Regions from separate parts of the Rhodococcus (subgen. Prescottella) soli genome, predicted to be linked through region 1. Evidence: riboswitches for the same ligand, from Rfam matches in the RefSeq annotation. Region 1 holds a riboswitch; the other holds the start of a gene.
The links. A riboswitch is a leader RNA that binds a small molecule or an ion and turns the genes downstream of it on or off. The one in region 1 is predicted to bind S-adenosylmethionine.

Region 1 (4,413 bases):
GCGCAGCGCGCGGCGTGGGACGGAGGAGTGGACGGAGGCAAAGACGGACTGGGACATGGCGATTCCTCAGGAGAAGGCAGGTGGTGGACGGCGCGGGACGTCAGCGCGTACACATGCCCGAGGAGGTGCGGCACAGGTCGACGTGGCGGCGGGACCACTGGCTGCCCACGTACCTCGACTCCATGCGCGTCACGCTATCCCCCGATCATCTCCCCCACGACAGTTCGAATCACTCTGATTCCGAGTCTGTTACACGCACTCGGAGGCGCCGGCGGCCTCCGTCGAGAAGCCACGGGTCTCGGGAACCGGGTTCCACAGGCCGTCGGTCTTGCCGTAGTTCCAGGTGGCCTCGCCGGCGACGAGCTGGCGGACGGCCGCGATGAGACGCTCGACGTCGTCGGCGGTGGTGCCCAGACCGAGGCTCGCACGGACGGCACCGTCGCCGTGGCCGATGCGGTTGAGGATGGGGTGGGCGCAGAAGCGGCCGTCGCGGACGCCGATCCCGTGCTCGGCCGAGAGGTACGCGGCGATCTCGCCGGGCTCGAAGCCGTCGATCGTGAACGTGACGATGCCGACGCTGTCCGGGGCGTCCGACCACAGGCGCAGCAGCTCCACGCCGTCGATCTCGCCGAGGCCCTGCGCGAGGCGCGTCGACAGCACGCGCTCGTGCTCGACGACCTTCTCGAAGTCCAACGCGGACAGCGCATCACATGCAGCGGCGAGGGCGGCCACGCCGAGGACGTTGGGGCTGCCGGCCTCGTGGCGGGCGGGGGCGGGCGCCCAGCAGGTCTCGTCGATCTTCACCTCGCGCACGGCGCCGCCGCCGGCGAGGTAGGGCTCGGCCTCGTCGAGCCAGTCACGGCGGCCGACCAGCACGCCGGCACCGAACGGCGCGTACAGCTTGTGACCGGAGAACGCCAGGTAGTCGATGCCCGTCTCGGCGAGGTCCACGCGACGATGCGGGGTGAGCTGGGCGCCGTCGATCAGGACGCGTGCACCGCAGCGGTGCGCGGCCTCGACCAGCTCGGCGATCGGCAGCACCTCGCCGGTGACGTTGGAGGCACCGGTGATCGCGAGCAGCGCGGCAGGCTTGGCACACAGCTCGGCGACGATACGACGGATGGTCTCGGCAACCGTGTCGGCAGCCTCGACCTTGCGGGAGTTCTTCCACGGCAACAGGTTTGCGTGATGCTCGATGTCGAGGACCACGACGTCACCGGGGACGCAGTTTGCGAGGAGGTTGAGCGAATCGGTGGTGTTGCGGGTGAAGACCACCACCTGGTCGGCGTCCGCGCCGACGAAACGCTCGACGGATCCGCGGGCGTTCTCGTAGGCCTCGGTGCTCACGCGGGAGGCGTAGCCGGCGCCGCGGTGCACGCTGGCGTAGAACGGCAGCAGTTCCTGAACCCGATCGGTGACCTGCGCCAATGCGGGTGCGCTGGCCGCGTAGTCAAAGTTCGCGTAGGTGCAGGTTCCACCCCCGACGAGTGGAACCTGCAAGTCACAGCCCGACACGCGGGCGAGCGGAGAGGTGGCACAAGCGTCGGCGGTCAGTACAGCGGTCATCACAACATCCTTCGGGTCTTGGGACCCGTCAGCGATGAGAGTTGACGCCGTCGGAGTCCGCGCTTGCCATGTCCTTGTGGACCATGACCTGGTCGTCACCCGGAGCACCCCACCGCGGTTGGAGGGTTGCCGACCAGCTAGCCGGGGCTTGACGCTGGTACTCGTGACCTGGCAACGAGAATGACAGAGCGATTCGAGCGGTGTCAACCCGAACCCGCCCAGTTTCGAATGAGATGGCGGTCACATCCGCGGGGCGCCGCGAGTCGGGCAGGCGTCCAGCATCGGGCCGCGGACCAGCCCGCGTCGACTTCCGAAACCAGCTTCAATCGTGGTCCGAAATCTCACTACTGCAACATGATTGATGCGGAGCAGCGATCCCGCGCTAGGCAATCAGGGCGTAGGTCAGGCCGGCGGCGACAGCGCCGGTGAGCGCACCGACGACCACCTGACCCCTCGTGTGGTCCCCGAGATGAACCCGGGACCAGCCGATCAACGGCGTGAGGACCAGTGCGAGCAGCCACCACGGCGACACCGCCAGGGCCAGCACCACTGCCACGCCGGCCGAAACGCCGGTGTGGACGCTGACCTTCCAGCGGAAGATGCTCGTGATGACGGCGGCTGCCGCCAGTGCGACCAGGCCCGCCGCCATGAACGCGATCATCTCGATCGGTGCATGCGCGACAATCTGCACCACCAGCCCCGCGACCACGACGACCAGCAGCGCGACGATCAACAGGTGCCGCTCGTCGATCTTGGTGACATGATGATCGCCGATCTTCGCCCGCCGAATGCCGGCCAGGATGATGGCCATCGGCACGACGCCCGCGCACACTGCGACGAAAGCACCCCAGCCGGGCGCACCCACCGAGATGCCGATCACCATCGACGAAACGATGTTGACGACCCACGGCGCGCCGGCCTCGGTCAGCACTCGGGCAGCCACGTCGACCGCGTTGCGCCGTTCCCGCACAACGGCATTCGTCATCGTTCCACGACCAGCTCTCCGTTCGTTCGGGCTCGGGGAAACGAGCCGCCGGACGGCAGGTGACTGTACTGGAGGCCCGAGCCGCGGGAGGCACGCCCGCTGCAGCCGTCGGTGGACTCAGCCGGCAACGATCTGCCGGAGCTCGACGCACCTCAGCGGAATCCGCGACGCCAGCGCCACTGCGAACGGGCCGTCCGTCACCAGCGCGTACTCGTCGGTGCCGGGAATCGACGCGGGGCCGGTTACCCCACTTTCGTGAACACGACCTGCCGGGGGCGCGGATTTCGCCGCATCCGGGGGAGAATCGTTCGAAAGAACCGACAGCCTGGCCGACGGGTACCCGGCGACGGGGTGTTCATCCACCGGACACCTTGCCGTGAGAGAACCAGGTGCCCGTCCGACCAGGCACAGAGAGGGACAGCCCGGATTGTCTGCCCAGCCAGCAACAGACCAGACGGATCAGCAGGCTCACGACCTGATGGAACGGGTACCGGCCCAGTTCCTCAGGTCGTCCCTGGCGCCCGCACCCCGCACGCTTGTCGACATCCTCGAGGCCACCGCTGCGGCCTATCCGGATGCGACGGCGATCGACGACGGCACCGCGCCCCTGACCTACCGCGAACTGCTCGAAGAGATCGCGACCGGCGCCCGCTGGCTCGCCGACGCCGGGGTGGGCGCGGGCGACCGGGTCGGGGTGCGGATGCCCTCGGGCTCGCGCGACCTGTACGTCGCGATCCTGTCGGTGCTGGCGGCCGGCGCGGCGTACGTGCCGGTCGACGCCGACGACCCCGACGAGCGCGCCGAACTTGTGTTCGGGGAGGCGCAGGTGGCGGCGATCCTCACCGCCGACGGCGTCCAGCCCGGCACCGCACCGCACCGCGCCGTCGCTCCGGACGTCCGCCCGCCGACTCCCGACGACGACGCCTGGATCATCTTCACGTCGGGCTCCACCGGCACCCCGAAGGGCGTCGCGGTCACCCACCGCAACGCGGCCGCCTTCGTCGACGCCGAGGCCCGGATGTTCCTGCAGGCCAACCCGATCGGCCCCGAGGATCGGGTGCTCGCGGGGCTGTCGGTGGCGTTCGACGCGTCGTGCGAGGAGATGTGGCTCGCGTGGCGGCACGGCGCCGCACTGGTCCCCGCGCCCCGTTCGCTGGTGCGCAGTGGCATGGACCTCGGACCGTGGCTGGTCTCCCGCGACGTCACCGTCGTCTCCACCGTCCCCACGCTCGCGGCGCTCTGGCCGGCCGAGGCGCTCGAGGCGGTGCGACTGTTGATCTTCGGCGGCGAGGCCTGCCCACCGGATCTCGCCGAGCGCCTCGCGGTCCCCGGCCGCGAGGTGTGGAACACGTACGGCCCCACCGAGGCCACCGTCGTCGCGTGCGGCGCACTGATGGACGGCACCGGCCCGGTGCGGATCGGTCTGCCGCTCGACGGCTGGGACCTCGCGGTGGTCGACGCGTCCGATGCGCCGGTCGCCGAAGGCGAGGTCGGCGAACTCGTCATCGGCGGTGTCGGGCTTGCGCGGTATCTCGATCCGGCGAAGGACGCCGAGAAGTACGCGCCGATGCCCACGCTCGGCTGGGACCGCGCCTACCGCAGCGGCGACCTGGTCCGCCTCGACACCGCCGGCCTGCTCTTCCAGGGCCGCGCCGACGACCAGGTCAAGCTGGGCGGACGCCGCATCGAACTCGGCGAGGTCGACAACGCGCTCCAGCACCTGCCCGGGGTGAGTGGGGCGGCCGCCGCGGTCCGCAAGACCGCGGCCGGGACGTCGATCCTCGTCGGCTACCTCGCCAGCACCGACCCGCACTTCGACCTGAAGGCCGCGCGCGACCAGCTCGCCGAGCGGCTGCCCGCCG
Region 2 (4,413 bases), 2.1 Mb from region 1:
AGCGCAGCATCGACCCGGTCGGGATGACCGACGATCCACTCGAGCGTCCGCATCCCGCCCATCGACCCTCCGACGACGGCCGAGAAGCGTTCGATGCCCAGCACGTCCGCGAGCGCGACCTCGGCGGTCACCTGGTCGCGGATCGAGATCTCGGGGAACCGCGATCCCCACGGCGCGCCGTCGGCCGCGAGTGAGCCCGGCCCCGTCGTGCCGCGGCAGCCGCCGAGCACGTTCGCCGCCAGCACGCACCACTCGTCGGTGTCGATCGGTGCGCCGGGGCCGACCATGCCGTCCCACCATCCGGGGGAGGGATGCTCGTCGTCGGCCGGGCCGGTCACGTGCGAGTCGCCGGTGAGGGCGTGCTCGACGAGGACCACGTTGTCCTTGTTGGGGGAGAGCTCACCCCAGCGCTGGATCGCAAGGGTGACATCGGGCAGCACCACACCCGTCTCGAGTTCGATCGAGCCGATGTGCACAAAGCCCAACTGCCCGTCCGGCGGGGGGAATCCCGCCGGACGGGCGTTGCGAACCGAGCTGACGGTCAAGACGCCGCCGCCGCAAACCCGGCTTCGAGGTCGGCGATGATGTCGTCGATGCCCTCGATGCCGACGGCGAGGCGTACCAGACCGGGCGTGACACCCGACGCGAGCTGCTCCTCGGGGGTCAGCTGCGAGTGCGTGGTCGAGGCCGGGTGGATCACCAGCGAGCGCACGTCACCGATGTTGGCGACGTGGCTGTGCAGCGTGAGCGCGTTGACGAACTTCTTGCCCGCGTCGACGCCGCCGGCCAGCTCGAACGCGACGATCGCGCCGGTGCCGCGCGGCGCCAGCGTCTTGCCGCGCTCGTGCCACGGCGAGGACTCCAGGCCCGCGTACGACACGGACTTCACGTCGGGGCGCGCCTCCAGGTACTCGGCGACGGCCTTCGCGTTCGCGACGTGGCGCTCCATGCGCAGGCTCAGCGTCTCGATGCCCTGCGAGATGAGGAACGCGTTGAACGGCGAGATTGCGGCGCCGAGATCGCGCAGCAGCTGCACGCGGGCCTTCAGCGCGAACGCCGGGGCGCCGAGGTCGGCGTACACGACACCGTGGTAGCTCGGATCGGCCGTCGTGAAGTTGGTGTGGCGGCCCTGCGTCCAGTCGAACTTGCCGCCGTCGACGATCACGCCGGCGACCGCGGTGCCGTGGCCGCCGAGGTACTTGGTGGCCGAGTGGACGACGATGTCGGCGCCGTGCTCGAGCGGGCGGATCAGGTACGGCGTCGCGACCGTGTTGTCGACGATCAGCGGGAGGCCGTTCTCGTGCGCGACCTTCGAGATGCCCGGGATGTCGAGCACGTCGTTGCGCGGGTTCGAGATCGACTCGCCGTAGAACGCCTTGGTGTTCGGGCGGACAGCGGCACGCCACTGCTCGATGTCGTCGGGATCCTCGACGAACGAGACCTCGATGCCCAGCTTGCGCAGCGAGTAGTGGAACAGGTTGTATGTGCCGCCGTACAGGCGCGGGCTCGACACGATGTGGTCGCCGGCCTCGGCGAGGTTGAGGATCGCGAACGTCTCGGCGGCCTGACCGGAAGCGAGCAGCAGCGCGGCGACGCCACCTTCGAGCGCGGCGATCCGCTGCTCGACGGCGTCCTGCGTCGGGTTCATGATCCGGGTGTAGATGTTGCCCGGCTCGGCCAGACCGAACAACGCGGCCGCGTGATCGGTGCTGTTGAACGTGTACGACGTGGTCTGGTAGATCGGCAGCGCACGTGCGTTGGTGGTGCCGTCGGGCAGCTGACCAGCGTGGATCTGCTTGGTCTCGAAGCTCCAAGTCGACGAGGGGTCCGTGATTTCGGTCATGAGTCGTTCTACTCCAGGTTCGGGAGGTGAAGTCTGCAGATGGGGTTGGCGCAGCAACGTCTGCGCGCCTGGGGACCGGCTACTCGTGACAACAACACATGATGAACCTCCGGTGGGGCATGGCCCGGTTAGTGGGTCCGTCCCAGCGGACCCGCGCTTGTTTGCCGACTTGCGTCGGAAAACCTGGTCATCACCCGGGGCACCCCACCGCGGTTGGAGGGTTGCCGGCCAGCGAGCCGGGGCTTGGCGCTGGCACTCATGACCTGCCGCCGATAGTAGCGGTATCGACCGCACGGTTGGAAGGAGGCCGGGCAAGTGGGTCGAAAACGAAAGTGACGAACCCCACTTGACTTACATGTCTATACAGGACTAGACATGTGCCGCAGGTTGTGACGCGGGGCACAAAACTCGAACAAAAGCCAGGGTTTTTCGATCCGTCGCCGCGCCAGCCGATAACGACACCGTCCAGGGAGTTCGATTGTGACAGACACCGCCGCGAAGCTGACCCGAGGCCTCACAGCGCGCCATATCCGCTTCATCGCCCTCGGTTCCGCCATTGGCACTGGCCTCTTCTACGGCTCTGCGGAGGCGATAACCCAGGCAGGGCCGTCCGTCCTGCTGGCCTACTTGATCGGCGGCGCGGTGATCTACATCGTGCTCCGTGCGCTCGGCGAGATGGCGGTGAGCAACCCGGTCTCGGGTTCGTTCGGCGAGTACGCGAGCAAGCATCTGGGCCCGCTCGCGGGCTTTGCGACCGGCTGGACCTACACGTTCGAGATGGTCGTGGTCTGCCTGGCCGACGTGACGGCCTTCGGCGTCTACATGGGCTTCTGGTTTCCGGATGTCCCACGGTGGATCTGGGTGCTGTCGGTCATCTTCTTCATCGGCGCGATCAACCTGCTCAGCGTCAAGGTCTTCGGTGAGGTGGAGTTCTGGTTCACGATCGTCAAGATCGTGGCGATCGTGGCGATGATCGCCGGCGGTATCGCCGTCCTGATCTTCGGGTTCGGTCTCCACGACACCAGCGAGGGCGTGTCGAACCTGTGGAACGAGGGCGGGTTCTTCGCCACCGGGATCGGCGGGTTCCTCGGCTGCTTCGCGATCGTGATGTTCGCGTTCGGTGGTACCGAGATCATCGGTATCACGGCGGGTGAGGCGGAGGATCCGGAGAAGACCATTCCGCGAGCGATCAACACCGTGCCCATCCGGATCATCGTCTTCTACGTGCTCACGCTGGCCGTGATCATGGCGATCACCCCGTGGCAGAACATCGGGTCCGAGGGCAGCCCCTTCGTCCAGATCTTCCAGGGACTCGGCATCGGTCCGGCCGCGACCGTGCTGAACGTCGTGGTGATCACCGCTGCGCTGTCCGCGATCAACAGTGACATCTTCGGCGCCGGCCGCATGATGTACGGAATGGCGCAGCGTGGGTACGCGCCGAAGTCGATGGGCCGAGTCTCCCGCAACGGGGTCCCGTGGATGACCGTGGTGATCATGGTCGCCGCGCTGTTGGTCGGCGTGGTGCTCAACTACGCGATGCCGGACCGGGTCTTCCTCGTCATCGCGTCGATCGCGACCTTCGCGACGATCTTCGTCTGGCTGATGATCCTGTTCGCCCAGTACCGCTCGCGGAAGAAGATGAGCGCGGACGAGGCCGCCGCCCTGAAGTTCCCGGTGCCGTTCTGGCCGTACGGACAGCTGATCGCGATCGGCTTCCTGGTCTTCGTGATCGCCATCCTGGCCTTCGACGCCGACTCCCGGGTGGCGCTCGTGGTCGGTGCGGTGTGGCTGGTGCTGCTCGCCCTGGCCTACCGCCGCTGGGTCAGCCCGAACGACCCGAAGCCCGCAATCGACGAAGAGACCGTCGTCGATCCCGTCTGACGCCGACGACAACTTCGATCACGACCTTCTACTTTCTACTTTCGAAACGGAGAACAAGTAATGAGCACGAACACCCTCCCGCGCACCGGCGACGAGGCAGCGAACGAGATCGCACCGGTCGTTGTCGGTGTCGGCGCGGTGACGCCCGAGGAAGTCGTGCGCGTCGCACGGTTCGGTGCGACGGTGCAGCTGTCCGACGATGCGCTGTCGGCGATCGGCGAGAGCCGCGCCCGCATCCGCGCGCTCGCCGAGGACCCGAAGCCGGTCTACGGCGTGTCCACCGGCTTCGGCGCCCTGGCGACCCGGCACATCCCGCTCGAGTTGCGGGCGCAGCTGCAGCGCAGCCTCATCCGCTCGCACGCCGCCGGGTCCGGTCCCGAGGTTGAGCGGGAAGTGGTCCGCGCGCTGATGCTGCTGCGCCTGTCGACGCTGGCGACCGGACGCACCGGCGTTCGCCCGGAGGTGGCGCAGGTCTACGCCTCGCTGCTGTCGTCCGGGATCACGCCGGTGGTCCACGAGTACGGCAGCCTCGGCTGCTCCGGCGACCTCGCGCCGCTGGCGCACGTCGCGCTCGTCGTCATCGGTGAAGGCACCGTGCGGGACGCGGCCGGGACGCTCATGCCCGCGGCCGAGGCGTTGGCCGCGGCCGGGATCGAGCCCGTCCAGCTCGAGGAGAAGGAGGGCCTCGC

Region 2: linked by a shared signal. The riboswitch ahead of ABI214_RS20855 (bifunctional o-acetylhomoserine/o-acetylserine sulfhydrylase) and the one ahead of ABI214_RS11135 (aminotransferase class V-fold PLP-dependent enzyme) in region 1 are both predicted to bind S-adenosylmethionine.

The regions. Positions count from the first base shown of each region.
Region 1 covers NZ_CP157276.1:2,363,855-2,368,267, forward strand. Annotated here, with positions in the region: gene ABI214_RS11130 (hypothetical protein) at 1-57, opposite strand, end outside; gene ABI214_RS25495 (putative leader peptide) at 101-184, opposite strand; gene ABI214_RS11135 (aminotransferase class V-fold PLP-dependent enzyme) at 250-1,566, opposite strand; SAM riboswitch class IV at 1,621-1,735, opposite strand; gene ABI214_RS11140 (hypothetical protein) at 1,949-2,551, opposite strand; gene ABI214_RS11145 (Pls/PosA family non-ribosomal peptide synthetase) at 2,928-4,413, shown strand, end outside.
Region 2 covers NZ_CP157276.1:4,495,162-4,499,574, forward strand. Annotated here, with positions in the region: gene metX (homoserine O-acetyltransferase MetX) at 1-545, opposite strand, end outside; gene ABI214_RS20855 (bifunctional o-acetylhomoserine/o-acetylserine sulfhydrylase) at 542-1,843, opposite strand; SAM riboswitch class IV at 1,992-2,107, opposite strand; gene ABI214_RS20860 (amino acid permease) at 2,324-3,724, shown strand; gene hutH (histidine ammonia-lyase) at 3,785-4,413, shown strand, end outside.